Regions from separate parts of the Aliamphritea spongicola genome, predicted to be linked through region 2. Evidence: riboswitches for the same ligand, from Rfam matches in the RefSeq annotation. Region 2 holds a riboswitch; the other holds the start of a gene.
The links. A riboswitch is a leader RNA that binds a small molecule or an ion and turns the genes downstream of it on or off. The one in region 2 is predicted to bind thiamine pyrophosphate.

Region 1: another riboswitch for thiamine pyrophosphate. It lies ahead of thiC (phosphomethylpyrimidine synthase ThiC); the one in region 2 lies ahead of thiD (bifunctional hydroxymethylpyrimidine kinase/phosphomethylpyrimidine kinase).

The regions. Positions count from the first base shown of each region.
Region 1 covers NZ_JAFIDL010000009.1:6,009-13,584, forward strand. The annotation lists gene JYB63_RS19755 (MBL fold metallo-hydrolase) at 1-172, opposite strand, end outside; gene JYB63_RS19760 (DUF5062 family protein) at 328-591, shown strand; gene thiC (phosphomethylpyrimidine synthase ThiC) at 675-2,555, opposite strand; TPP riboswitch at 2,831-2,937, opposite strand; gene JYB63_RS19770 (Lrp/AsnC family transcriptional regulator) at 3,556-4,020, opposite strand; gene JYB63_RS19775 (hypothetical protein) at 4,189-5,205, shown strand; gene rarD (EamA family transporter RarD) at 5,195-6,097, shown strand; gene JYB63_RS19785 (beta-ketoacyl-ACP synthase) at 6,155-7,381, opposite strand; gene JYB63_RS19790 (3-ketoacyl-ACP reductase FabG2) at 7,381-7,576, opposite strand, start outside.
Region 2 covers NZ_JAFIDL010000001.1:1,000,151-1,007,726, forward strand. The annotation lists gene JYB63_RS04630 (alkene reductase) at 55-1,140, shown strand; gene JYB63_RS04635 (substrate-binding periplasmic protein) at 1,391-2,254, shown strand; gene JYB63_RS04640 (FecCD family ABC transporter permease) at 2,257-3,285, opposite strand; gene JYB63_RS04645 (ABC transporter substrate-binding protein) at 3,289-4,245, opposite strand; gene JYB63_RS04650 (ABC transporter ATP-binding protein) at 4,190-5,059, opposite strand; cobalamin riboswitch at 5,200-5,402, opposite strand; TPP riboswitch at 5,610-5,710, shown strand; gene thiD (bifunctional hydroxymethylpyrimidine kinase/phosphomethylpyrimidine kinase) at 5,771-6,592, shown strand; gene JYB63_RS04660 (ABC transporter ATP-binding protein) at 6,601-7,383, shown strand; gene JYB63_RS04665 (ABC transporter permease subunit) at 7,458-7,576, shown strand, end outside.

The sequences.
Region 1 (7,576 bases), on a different contig from region 2:
GCGCATGTGTCAGCAGGATTTTTTCCAGCGTCAGCCCTTCAGCCTCCAGTTTATCCACAATGCGTGAAACATCGCCACCGGGATCAACCACCGCCGCACGGCGCGTGTCTTCGCACCAAAGTAACGTACAGTTCTGCTGAAAAGCGGTAACAGGAATGATGCAATATTTCATAAAAAATCTCGTATTCTGGCTGGCTGAATGTCACAACTGGCGATAAACCGCGCAAGTATACCGTAAATCCGCGTTATGCCAGCGGCTTAATTTATCTTGCCTGTGGCCGGCGCTTGGTTATAGTGACTGTACCGTCAGCATAAGGAGTCAGTATTTTGGCAAAACTGAAGCACGAAGCAGCCCTTGTTAAAGAAGCCATCCGTATTGGTGGGGTATATATGGAAAAGCGCGGTGCCGGAAAAATCGAAGCCACCGACAGCGCCAGCGATAAAATCACCGCGATCTACCGGTTACTGGTACTGGATAAGCTGATTCAGCCACTGGCCAAAGGGGAAGATAACGAACCCAACATGAAGCATAAACTGGCGCTGTGGATAGAACGCCAACTACCGGACGGACACCCACTGAAAGAAGGATAAACAGCGTACAAAAAAACCGCCGGAGATCCGGCGGTTTTCTGATTATGATCCGTTTGTCTGAAACAAACGGAAACACCTAAGCGTTACACTTTGTGGTAAATCTCAGCGCCGGTTTCTTTAAACTCAGCTGATTTTTCCATCATTCCCTGTTCAGCCTGGGCATTAATGGCCGCCACCTGACTCTCATCAAGATCACGAACTTCCTGAGAAATCTTCATAGAGCAGAACTTCGGTCCGCACATTGAGCAGAAGTGCGCCACTTTTGCAGACTCTTTAGGCAGCGTCTCATCGTGGTAAGCACGGGCGGTATCCGGGTCCAGACCAATATTGAACTGGTCTTCCCAACGGAATTCGAAACGCGCTTTAGACATCGCATTATCACGGATTTGCGCCCCCGGATGGCCTTTCGCAAGGTCTGCCGCATGAGCTGCAATCTTATAGGTGATAATACCGGTCTTAACATCGTCCTTATTTGGCAGACCCAGGTGCTCTTTTGGCGTTACGTAGCACAGCATTGCACAACCGTACCAACCAATCATCGCCGCACCGATACCGGAAGTAATGTGGTCGTAACCCGGTGCAATATCTGTAGTCAGAGGCCCCAGAGTATAGAACGGCGCTTCATGACATTCAGTCAGCTGCTTATCCATGTTTTCCTTGATCATGTGCATTGGCACGTGACCCGGACCTTCGATCATTACCTGTACATCGTGCTTCCAGGCAATCTTGGTCAGTTCGCCCAGTGTTTCCAGTTCAGCAAACTGTGCTTCATCGTTTGCATCGTATACAGAGCCCGGACGTAAACCGTCACCCAGTGAGAAAGACACATCGTAAGCTTTACAGATTTCGCAGATTTCTTCGAAGTGCGTATACAGGAAGTTTTCTTCGTGATGCGCCAGACACCACTTCGCCATGATCGAACCACCGCGGGAAACAATCCCGGTCATCCGCTTAGCGGTCATTGGCACATAACGCAGCAGCACACCGGCGTGAATTGTAAAGTAATCCACACCCTGCTCTGCCTGTTCAATCAGCGTATCACGGAACACTTCCCAGTTCAGATCTTCGGCAACACCTTTTACTTTTTCCAGTGCCTGATAGATAGGAACAGTACCGATTGGCACCGGCGAGTTACGCAGGATCCATTCACGGGTTTCGTGGATATTCTTACCGGTAGACAGATCCATGATGGTATCTGAACCCCAGCGGATACCCCAGGTCATCTTCTCAACTTCTTCTTCAATAGAAGACGTCAGCGCAGAGTTACCGATGTTACCGTTGATTTTCACCAGGAAGTTACGGCCAATGATCATTGGCTCAACTTCAGGGTGGTTAATGTTTGCAGGAATGATCGCACGGCCTTCGGCTACTTCTTTACGTACAAACTCAGGAGTAATTTCTTCAGGCAGCTGCGCACCATAGCTATGGCCCGGATGCTGCTGATCTACCATGGAACCTTCAGCTTTAGCTTTCGCCAGCTTCATGTTTTCACGGATGGCGATGTATTCCATTTCCGGCGTGATGATGCCCTTACGTGCATAGTGCAGCTGGGTAACATTCATCCCTTCTTTCGCGCGCAGTGGCTTGCGGGTCAGTTCAAAACGCAAATGATCAAGACGCAGATCCTGCTCGCGAACGCGACCATACTCAGACGTCAGGCCGTCCAGCTGTTCAGTATCGTTTCGCTCAGCAATCCAGCCGGCACGAACTGGCTTAAGGCCTTTACGGACATCAATTTCAGCTTCCGGGTCGGTGTACAGACCGGAAGTATCGTAAACATATAATGGCTCGTTTACTTCACCGCCCATGTCAGTTGGGGTCTGATCCAGCGAAATTTCCCGCATCGGTACGCGAATATCGCTGCGAGAACCTTCCACATACACTTTGCGGGATTTCGGAAACGGCTGAACGGAAGCTTCATCAACCTGTGCGCTGCGACTCAATGCAATATTGGTATCAGTCATAGTATTACCTTTAGTTATTCTCGTTATTGTCTGCGGGACTACCGGTCTGGCCTTCATAGAAAAAGCCATAACGAATCAAAGTTATCCATCAATCCATAAAGGCAACACGCTCAAGTTGGCAACGTGCCAACCATTACGGACGAGGGCTAATTTCCGGGTCATATAACACTGAAAACGGTAAATACTGCGTAGAAGCTGGACTGACTGAGAATGGTTCATTGAACAGTTAGCTATTCCGAGCTAAACCGCAAGAACCCCGTAGAAAGGAATAATAATGACGGTTCATCTCGATTTCCTACGCCGGTATTAGCCGGATCAGGTTCGCGGGTCACTGTTTATCGAACAGCTCTCAGCCCCATTCAGGGCACCCCGACCAAGATATTGCGACCTAGTGTAGGATGACATGTTTACGCTGTCCACCCGACAGGCCGGTATGAATGGCACTAACTCTCGTCAGAAAGTCTAGTGCGCAGGAAACAAAACCGCCCACTACACCTAAAGTCTAATAAGGCCCAGGCCAAAAATAAGACTTTTTCTTATATTTATAAAAAATATAACGTGGATAATGTGCTTCAGGATCATCAAACTTCAGGGACAGAACAGAGGAAGGCCACGCTTGCGGACCGGGTCAGGGATGGTAGCAGGATGCAAATCAACCGCACGGAAAAAGGATGCCAGCGCGAAGAGGGTACTTAGGGGGAACTGAGTGCTCTCTTTTTTTCTCTGCTCTTTCTGACCGAACACCACTTCAGTTATTCATCTTATTCCCCCCTGCTCCAGGGTGGAAAATAAGAATTATTCCTATATAAATCCAAATCTGATTCAGCATAATAGACGCCGTGGAGTAAGACGCTTCATGGATCGAAGAAAGGATGGCTGGAAAGCGGAAAAGGAATCAGGGAAGAAGGCAGGATGCCGTAACCTCCGCAAGGAACATGGAAAGCCAGGCTGAAGGGAGTACTCAAGGGGAACTGAGTACTCTCTTTTTTTGCCTGCAGATCTACACCTCGACCCGGGTTGTAAACTTGTCCCGCCGCATTGAAATCAGAGTACGGAACTTACGCAGATACGGATCGTTGGACAAATCACGGCGTACAAACACCTCATAAGCTTCCATATCCGGCACCATGACCACCAGCAGAAAATCGACCTCCCCTGTCACCTGATAACACTGGGTAACTTCGTCTGCCAGCTGCATCTTACGCATAAATGCATCCGCCAGGTCCGCCTGATCACGGATCATTTCAACTTCAACAATGATGTTCAGCATCTTACCTAAGATTCTGGAATTCAGAATGGCCACATCTGCTTCTATAACGCCAGACTCCCGCAAACGCTTTACCCGTTTCAGGCACGCCGGTGGTGACAAGCTTACTTCTTCAGCAAGCTGTAAATTACTGATGCGATTATTACGCTGCAAAATATTGAGTATTTGCCGATCAATGCGATCCAACTGAAGTTTCATAATTTTCCCTAAAAGCGATTTTTTATTATCCAGATAAGCCAATCTGAGAAATTAAATTAACCAATAAAGCAAAAATAGAAAATATTAAAAACCTCCTCTGAATTACACTATATAGCTCCCCGGCCCGAATCAGCCGACAATCAAAACCACGCAGTAACAGGCTAAACCATGTATAAAATATGGCATTCCTTTTGGAAACATACGTTGCCAGATCTGGCGAAAGAAATTTTTGATGTCTTCTTTCTGCTGTTCAAGCTCACGCTGCCGGTAATCATCGTCGTCAAAATACTTGAGGAAATGGGCGCGATTCCCTATATCAGTGCCCTGCTTGAACCCCTGATGCTGTTGGTAGGTTTACCGGAAAACATGGGCATCGTCTGGACCACCACCATGATCACCAATATCTACGGAGGCATGCTGATCTTTTTTCAGATGGCAGATGACCAGGTTCTGACTGTGGCGCAGGTAACCGTACTCGGCACCATGATGCTGATCGCCCACGGCCTGCCTGTGGAAATCCGTATCACTCAGCAAGCAGGGGTCAGACTGGTAACGGCGCTGGCTTTGCGTATGGGCTGTGCACTTGTCCTGGGCATGATCCTGCACCATATCTACAGCTGGGGAAACTGGTTACAACAACCTGTTGAGCTCCTCTGGCAACCACCAGCACAAACCGATGACAGTCTGCTGACCTGGATAATTTCTCAGGTAAAAAGCTTTGCAATGATTCTGGTGATAATTGCTGTACTGCTAAGCCTACTGCGACTGCTGCGCTGGCTACACATTGAACGGCTGATGATCTGGTTACTGAGACCGGTACTGAAACTGCTTGGCATCAGCCCAAAAGCTACCTCCCTGACAATCATCGGAATCACACTGGGATTATCCTTTGGCGGAGGCCTGCTGATCAGAGAAGCACGCAGCGGCAATATTGATCCTGAAGACTGTTTCTCCGCCTTATGCCTGCTGGGATTGTGCCACAGCATTATTGAGGATACCCTGCTGATTATGACACTGGGCGCTGATCTGTCTGGTATTCTCTGGGCCAGACTCGCATTCAGCCTGATCTTTATCGCCATCATGACCCGCCTGCTGAAACTTTGCAGCAGCGAATTCAAATATCGTTACTTCATGCACAACGTAGCAAAGTCTGCTGCGCTAAACGGAGGTTCAGGTGCACGCTGAACAGGAACAGAAAAAAGGCTTTTACTTTGCCCTTGCCGCCTATGGCATGTGGGGCGTATTTCCAATCTACTTTCATGCCATCGCCAGCGTGCCAGCGATGGAGGTACTTGCGCACCGTATCGCCTGGTCACTGGCTTTTCTAGCGGCAATATTGCTGATCAGCAAGCGGGGCAAAGACATTCTCGAACTGCTGAAAAAGCCGAAACTGCTGCTTAGCCTGACACTGACGGCAATTATCGTTTCTGCCAACTGGATGATCTTTATCTGGGCCGTTGCGCAGGAACAAATACTGGAAGCCGCACTGGGATACTATATAAACCCGCTGGTCAGTGTATTTCTGGGAATGATTTTTCTCGGCGAACGCCTGCGAAGAGGTCAGTGGTTGGCGATTCTTCTGGCACTGGCTGCGGTCAGCTACCAGCTTATACTGTTAGGCAAACTGCCATGGATAGCACTGAGCCTGGCCTTCAGTTTTGGCTTGTACGGGCTACTCAGAAAAACCATTCCGGTAGACTCGATTTTGGGCCTGTTCACCGAAACTCTGTTGCTCTTCCCTTTCGCTATCGGTTATATGGTCTGGCTGGCAAGCCACAATGAACTGGTATTACTCAATGCCAGTGCAGGATTAAGCCTGTTACTGCTGGCAGCCGGTATCGTCACCAGCCTGCCCTTGCTTTGCTTCACCTCAGCAACCCAGCGACTCAGCCTGCTATACATCGGCCTGATGCAATACATCGCACCGAGCATTTCATTTTTAATTGCGATTTTTTACTTCGGCGAAACTCTGGACTCAAACCGCCTGATCACTTTCATCATGATCTGGCTTGCTCTGGTGATTTTTACCGCCGAAGGACTTATCCGACGCAGGCAAAACAAACGCTCTGCTGTATAAAGTCACACAAAAAAGCCATTCAGGAAACTGAATGGCTTTTTCAGAAACAGCCAATGGCTACTGCCAGCGTTTAAATATCAGTGACGTATTAATCCCACCAAATGCAAAGTTGTTGCTCATCACATACTGGGTATCTATCCGGCGCCCTTCATGCATAATGTAATCGAGATCACCACACGCTTCATCCGGATCCGTCAGATTTGCTGTTGCATGGAACCATCCGGCATTCATCATTTCAATACTCAGCCAGGCCTCCAGTGCGCCGCATGCCCCTAACGTATGGCCGGTAAAGCTCTTCAGAGAACTGATTGGCGTTTCTGTCCCAAATACCGCCTGAGTAGCAACGCTCTCCGCAACATCACCGCGGGCAGTTGCTGTACCATGAGCACTGACATAACCAATCTCAGCCGCATCAACTCCGGCATCAGATAACGCCTTGCGCATTGCGCCTTCCATCGTGGCAGCAGAAGGCTGAGTAACATGGCTGCCATCGGAGTTGGTACCAAATCCGACCAACTCAGCATAAATATGTGCGCCGCGGGCCACCGCATGTTCCAGCTCTTCAAGAATAAGCGTACAGCCCCCTTCGCCAATCACGAGCCCGTCACGGTCCCGGTCAAAAGGTCGCGGCGTCTTTTCAGGCTCTTCATTACGAACACTGGTTGCATAGAGGGTATCAAAGACCGCTGCCTGAGTAGCACACAAACCTTCAGATCCTCCACTGACCATCACAGTCTGATGACCGTAACGTATCGCTTCATAGGCATAGCCGATTCCCTGACTGCCAGAAGTGCATGCACTGGAGGTAGTAATGACCCTGCCCTTTAAACCAAAATACACACCGATGTTAACCGGTGAAGTATGAGCCATCATCTTGATATATGAATTAGCATTTAAACCGTCACAGGAATGATTAATCAGCATATTGCCGAAATCGCCGATTGCGACAGAATCACCGGCAGAAGATCCGAAAGAAACACCGGTTTCTCCGTTAGTCAGCACTTCTGCATCGCGAAGACCCGCATCTTCAAGCGCACGTTCAGCACTCAACACAGCAAGCTGAGCAACCCGCCCCATACTGCGCAGGGTTTTACGCTTAAAATGAGCAGGCATTTCAAAATCTGTGATCACACCAGCCAACCGGGTATTCAGACCTTCGTACTTATTCCAGTCTTCGACATAACAGATTCCCGTTTCCATCTGCTTCAGACGCTGCTGTATATCTTCCCAGCTATTCCCTATCGGCGAGAAACCCGCTACTCCGGTTACTACCACACGCTTCATCAGTACATCCCACCATTCACAGAAATAACCTGCCGGGTGATATATCCGGCATCTTCAGACATCAGAAAACTGACGGTTCCTGCAACCTCTTCAATGCTGCCCACCCGCTGCATAGGAATCATCTTTAACGCTTCATCAACCGGCACATCATCGATCATATCGGTATCAATCAGCCCCGGAGCAACGCAGTTTACC
Region 2 (7,576 bases):
GCGGTCACATTCACTTCGTTCTCACCCCATTCTTTCTCAAATAAGGAAAACACCATGTCAGACTTTAACCTGCACAGCCCAGGACGCATTGGCCAGGCAAACACTGCTAACAGAATCATCATGGCCCCCATGACCCGCGCCAGAACCACACAGCCCGGCGATATTCCTAATCTGCTGATGGCTGAATACTATGCCCAGCGGGCCAGCGCTGGCCTGATCATTTCTGAAGCCACCCAGATTTCACCTCAGGGTAAAGGATATTCCTTCACACCTGGCATGTATTCTGAAGCTCAGATAAAAGGCTGGCAGCAGGTAACCGGCGCAGTCCATGAAGCGGGTGGCAAAATGTTTGCCCAGCTATGGCATGTTGGCCGTATGTCTCACGGCACCTTTCATAACGGCGGCCAGCCGGTAGCCCCGTCCGCCATTGCCCCGAACGCTCAGGTATGGGTTGAAGGTGAGATGCTTGACTGCCCTGTCCCCCGGGCGCTCAGCCTGCCGGAAATAAATAACATCATCGCGGATTACCGCCAGGCCGCCGCCAACGCGATAGAGGCGGGGTTTGACGGCGTGGAAATTCACGCTGCCAACGGCTATCTGATCGACCAGTTTATGCGTCGCAGCTCAAATACCCGTACAGATCAGTACGGCGGCTCACTGGAAAACCGTATCCGCTTTGCCTGCGAAGTCACCGCCGCTGTTTGTGAAACTGTCGGGGCAGACAAAGTCGGCATCCGCCTCGCCCCCTTTATTACCCAGCGGGGCATGAACGACAGCGAAGCGATTGAAGCCATTCTCACCGCTGCCCGGTATTTCAACACTCTGGGCATTGCCTATATTCATCTGGCGGAAGCGGACTGGGACGACGCACCGATAGTTACCGACAGTTTCCGGCATACTCTCCGGGACCTGTTTGATGGCGCGATCATTGTCGCCGGCAACTTTACCCGTGAAAGCGGCGAACACCTGATCCGCAAGGGGCTGGTGGATTTCGTCGCATATGGCCGGGCCTTTATAACCAACCCGGATTTACCACGCCGCTTTAAGGAGAGCCTCCCTCTGTCTCCCCTTAAAGACAAAAGTACACTGTTTGGCGGTTCTGCAGCCGGATATACTGACTATCCGTTATCACCTGTCTGAACCTCTGGCTGCAACAGAAACAGTGACTCTCGCAGACTATATTTTCAGGATGTGCTGCACATCCTGAAAACTCTTTATAAAAGCTCTTCACAAAAACACTTCACAAAAGCTCGGCACAAAAGTTCAGCCAGGATTCAGTTTTTAGATGAAATTACCTATGGATTTCCGTAGTATCTGTTTAATTAGAAAGGGATTTCTGAAAAAAACAGGGATGAGGGACCAGTTTCGTTTTTGTCATAAGGCTGCATGAATGTTCAGACGAACCTTCAGATATTTTTTACCATGCGGTAAGCAATCGTTAATTTTCAGGCACTGTATCCGCCTGTCAGCCGCACTGCTGACCGGCATAATGGCTACGCTGAGCTATGCGGCAGATCCTGTGCAACTGGACCTGATCACTGAAGAATTCCCTCCCCTGCAAATAGAAACGGACAACCAGCCCAAAGGGTATGTGATTGATTTCATCAAAGCCCTGGTTGAAGAAGCAGCAAAACAACAGCCAATGGTTATCCGCAGCACCCACTTTGCTCCCTGGCGGCGTGCTATCAAAATGTCTCAGGATGGCCCCAACAAACTGTTTTTCTCTATCTCCCGTAATCAGCAGCGGGAAAGCCAGTATCACTGGATTGGCCCGGTCTCCCCTTACGAAGTGATCATCTACAGACATAAAGATGGCCCCGATCACATGCCCGAATCACTGGAAGAACTGAAAAAATACCGGGTAGCGGTACAGGGGGGCGGCAGCCTCGACACCTACTTTACTGAGCAGGGTTTTACGCCGGTAAGAGTCAATTACACCCGCCAGACCATTAAAATGCTCCGTGCTCTGCACATTGACTACGCCCCACAGGTAAACAGCTTCCCCTACAGAATTGATGAGTTCGGCCTTAACGCGGATGACTTTATTCCGGTGTTGCGGGTAGACGATTTGTCAAAACAGCTCTGGCTGGCCGCCAGCCCGGAAACCTCACCAAAGGTTGTCCAGGCATTACAGACAGCCTACATAAAACTTTCAGAAATAAATCTGCTGGATGATCTGATCAGCCTTTACGGATTCAACAGCCCGGTGATGCTCGATTACCGTTTACGCAAACGGCTGATCAACAAGATATAAAGTTAACGCCGCGCCAGCAAATAACAGAAGTAACTGCCGCCTACCGCGCCGGTAATTATTCCGATTGGCAGTTCCTGCGGCGCCAGCAACATCCGGGCAACAATATCCATCCCCAGCATGAAAGCCGCACCAGCCAGTGCGCATACAGGCAACAGGATGCGGTTATCCCCGCCGATGAATGTCCGCATGATGTGCGGCACCACCAGCCCGACAAATCCGATAGTACCGGTCAGAGAAACGATCAGACTGGTCACCAGGGTTGCCAGTAACAATACGGTTATCCGCACGCGGTTAACGGATATACCCAGCGCAGCTGCACTCTCCTGCCCCATCATCAGGGCATTCAGGTTACGGGCCTGCCAGATCAGTAACATCACGCCCAGTACTATGATCAGCGTCGGAATAGGCAGCAGATCCCAGCGGGCCCGGCCAAGCCCCCCCAGCATCCAGAAAACCACTGACTGTGCCGCCCGCTGGTCACCCAGAAAAATCAGACCGTTGGTGCCGGCCATCAGCAAGAATGAGATGGCCACACCCGCCAGCACCAGCCGGTCCGGCCGCTGGTTCTCCGGCCGTTTCATCAGTATCAGCAACAACAGGAAAGACAATAAACCGCCGGCAAAACTGAACACCGGCATGGTATACGCCCCGATCACCAACCCCACATGGGAGATAACCAGCACCGCCCCCAGTGAAGCACCGGATGATACCCCCAGCAGGAACGGGTCGGTTAACGGATTACGGGTTGCCGCCTGCAAGGCTGCACCGGCCACCGCCAGGCCAGCACCGGCCAGCATGGCCAGAATCACCCGGGGAGCCCGCAGCTCATTAATGATAACGGCCTGGGAATTACGCCAGTCCGGCTCGATAAAACGCCCCAGCCCGTCGGGGCTGAAACCGTGAAGCAGGATACCAAGTGCCTGGTCAGGCTGAATCTGGCTGACACCAATCATGACGCCAGCCAGTGAAAGTGCCAGGATGATCAGCAGCAGGACACCGCCGATCAACCCCGGCCTGAAGGGTTTGCTCAAAACTTACCGTCCGCTCAGGTACATCTTCTCAGCCAGTTTTTCCACCGCCTGAATGTTCAGCGGGCCCGGTGTAATTTCACCGTACTCCAGTGGCAGGAAGCGGTCGTTCTTCACCGCATCCAAAGTGGACAGCACCGGATGGTTCTTAATGAATTCCCAGGAGCCTTTCCAGCCACCCTTCTGATAATCCACCAAAATGAAGAAATCAGGTTCGGCATCCATCACCGCTTCAATGCCTACCTTGCCCCAGCTGGTATCGATGTTATCCATCACGTTTTCACCACCGGCAGCACGGATCAGCGCAGTTGGCATACCGAAACGGCCAGAAGTAAAGATCTTGTCTTCACCGGAGTCATACAGGAATACCTTCACCGGCTTCTTGCCTTCGGTCTTATCAGCGACGGCTGCCAGACGGGATTTCCAGCCATCAACCAGTGCGTCGGCTTTTTCCTTCACGCCGAATACCGCACCCAGACGTACAACGTCATCGTATAGCAGATCCATAGACGCATCCGGACCGGATTTGGTCAGGTGAACACAGGATTCAGTCAGTTCCAGAACCGGTACACCCAGATCACCCAGGCTTTGTGGCGTCAGCTCACCGTCGGTACGCATACCGTAGTTCCAGCCGGCAAAGAACAGATCCGGATCAGCACTGATGACGTTCTCAGTGGTCGGGTTCTTCGGCGCCAGTTCAGGAATATCACCACGGTCTTTATCAAACTCAGGGCTGGTTTTGTACCAACCGGTAATACCGGTCAGGCCGGCTACATTCTTTTGAATACCCAGCGCAAATGCCATCTGGCTCATATTCTGATCATGAATGACCGCCCGCTTAGGAGCTTCATTAAAGGTAACGGTTCGGCCACAGCTGTCTACAGTAACCGGGAATTCAGATGCCTGGCTAAGCGGCGCCAGACTGGCGAACAGCATCGCTGAGCTGAAGATGAGAGTGCGCATGTGCTTGATCCTTTTGCTTTTTTGTACAGGAAAAAAAGGGGAGCGAGGTGGCATAAAACGACCACTGCTCCCAAGGGTTAGAGTAGGTATTGGCACGCACGGCAAAAACGTTTTCGAATAACTCAGGGGTCAGCACAGATTCAGCAGGCCCCTCAGCCACCAGACGTCCCTGCTTCATGACCAGAACGCGGTCGCAATAGCGGGCCGCCAATGGAAAATCATGCAGGGACACCAGGCTGCTGACCGGCAGTTTACGCAGTAACTGCATCAGGCTGAGCTGATGTTCAATGTCCAGATGGTTACAGGGTTCATCCAGCACCAGCAGTTCCGGTTGCTGTACCAGTGCCCGGCAGATCATGACGCGTTTGCGTTCACCGCCTGAAAGCTCACTGATGTCCCGGTCCAGATAGCGCCGCAGATGAAACTGCCTGACGGCCTCATCAATCACCTTTTCGGCATCCGGGTCTTTACCCGTAAACCAGTGCTGATGAGGCGTACGGCCGGTCGCAATCACCGAACGGACACTGAGCTGAAAGTCAGCTGGCATTTCCTGTGTTACAGCAGCCACCTGCAAAGCCCGTTGCCGATCAGTCAGAGTGCTGATATCCCGGCCATTGATGTGAACTGATCCGCTGAACTGGCGCAAAGCACCAAACAGGCAGCGCAGCAGTGTGGTTTTGCCGGCGCCGTTCGGCCCCAGTACACCCACTACTTCGCCCGGGCGCATACTGAAGCTGACGTCATCCAGCAGTAATTGCTGGTTATCGCCAGATACAGTCAGCCCTGAAACCTGCAGCAAATCAGCCACAGCCATCGGTTACCGGAAGCCCCGGCAGAACAGAGAGTGTTTTCGAATTGTCTTTGCCATGTGTCGCCTATGTTCACACACGGACAAGCACGCCCAGGAAAAAAGCTACAGAAAGCTTTTATGCCCAGAACCGCCCACCGCGATAATATAAGGGTGATACGCAGGCTGGTTTCCGGGCTTAACAGTTGGCAGATGCCGGTAATCAGCCCTTCCCAAGCGTATTGCTCAGTGGTTTGCTGATCACCAAACTGTAGTTACCGTTGCGGGGGCAGCGCCGGACTTACACCGGCTTCCCAATTATCAGCCGGACATAAAAATGGCCGGCTGCACCTGTCGCATACAGAATTAGTTGGCAGCATAGTATTTTGGAAAATTCTGAAACACAACCCTTACCCCGAGAATTTTTTTCAGTACCGAATTACCTGTGTCGTTTTTTGACCTTTACCCCCAGGCCATACCAGCCCTGAGTTTCACGACAACTCTCATGCTTTAGGCGCACAGCCACAGATAACAATAAGTTTCATTTGTCTTTGTATAGCCAACTCTCTATGATCGCCCAATACAGTCGGGGAACCAGAATTCTGGTTGAGATGGCATATGCTGAACCCGTTGAACCTGATCCAGTTATTGGCGTAGGAAATCTGTGAACATTACTTCCAGCATTGCTTTTCCTGCCCGGGTCAGACCGTTATCTATCTTCAGACGCAGGAAAGCACCATGTCACAGCCCAACACTCCTATCGTTCTCAGCGTAGCCGGATCCGACAGCGGTGGCGGTGCTGGCATACAGGCGGACATCAAAGCCATTTCTGCCACCGGCAGCTACGCCTGCACAGTCATCACTGCCCTGACCGCCCAGAATACCCGCGGCGTCACTGGCGTTATGCCGGTTACCGGCGAGTTCATTGAGCAACAGTTCGAAGCAGTTTTCAGCGATATCGCCGTCGATGCCGTCAAGATCGGCATGCTGGGCGACGCGGACACCATCCGTACAGTGGCGGCAGCCATCCGCAAATATCAGCCAAAACACGTGGTGCTTGACCCGGTGATGGTTGCCACCAGTGGCGATGTGCTGCTGGCAGCGGATGCTACCGATACCCTGATCCGCGAACTGATCCCACTGGCGGACGTAATTACCCCTAACCTGCCAGAAGCGCAGGCATTACTGGCAGCACGCCCGGAACTGAATACCGCTGGCGCGGAAGATACCGCCGCACACTGCGAACAGTTGCTTGGCTATGGCTGCAAGTCGGTACTGATCAAAGGCGGCCATCAGGCAGCCGATACCAGCACTGATTTCTGGCTAGGATCTGAAGGCCTGCGCACATACAGCAGCCAGCGTATCGACACCAAAAACACCCACGGCACTGGTTGTACGCTGTCCGCCAGCATTGCGTCTTTCCTGGCACAGGGCTACCCGATGGCAGATGCCATTCAGCAGGCAAAAGACTATATACAGGCGGCCATCGAACACGCTGATGAGTTGCACATTGGTGAAGGTTCCGGCCCGGTTCACCACTTTTACCGTCAGGCCCGGTAATCCAGACCATGCAAGCCACCGAAATTAATATTCGCCAGCTCAGCCTGCAGTATCAGAATGCCCCTGAACCGGTCTTCAGTGATCTCAACCTGCAGCTGCCCGCCGGAGAATGGACCTGCCTGCTGGGCAGCAGCGGCTGCGGTAAAACCAGCCTCTTGCGCCGTCTTGCGGGATTAATTGAACCGCAGCATCACTGCAGCGGTGAAATTATCGATCAGCACGGCCAGCCCCTGGAAGGTCAGATCGCCTATATGGCCCAGCAGGATTTGCTCCTGCCCTGGCTGAAAGTACGCGATAACGTTTGCCTGCAGGCCCGCCTGAGCAAAGGTAAACCCTCGGCTGAAGACTACGCCCGGGCAGACCAGCTACTGGCCCAGCTTGGTCTGGCTGACAGCAGCCACCTGCTGCCGGATGCGCTGTCCGGCGGTATGCGACAGCGTGTGGCGCTGGCCCGTACCCTGATGCAGGACACCCCCATCGTCCTGATGGATGAACCCTTCAGCGCACTGGATGCCGTGACCCGCCACCGCTTGCAGGCACTGGCCTTCAAAGCACTTGAAGGCCGTACGGTACTGCTGATCACCCATGATCCTCAGGAAGCTCTGCGACTGGGCCAGCACGTCTGGCTGTTTCAGCAGCGCCGGCTGAAAGCTGCCGCCACACCGGACAGCCCCGTGCCCCGTCCGGTGGATGCAGAACTTGGTGACTACCAGCACCGCCTGCTGGCTGCCCTTCAGGCCGCCGATGAACAGTTCAGTGTGGCCAGTGTCAGTGAAGGAGAGCGCCAGTGAATAAGCCCGTTACACCGGTCGTTAACCGCGCCAGCACACAACAGGATTTACAGAACGGCACGGGGCGGCGCCAGATACTGTTTCGCCTGACCATCACCAGCCTGGTCTTACTGGGCCTGTGGCAGGCCATTGTGGTGATCTTCTCGATGCCACCGTTCATTCTGCCGCCGCCTCTGCTGGTCTTCGACAAACT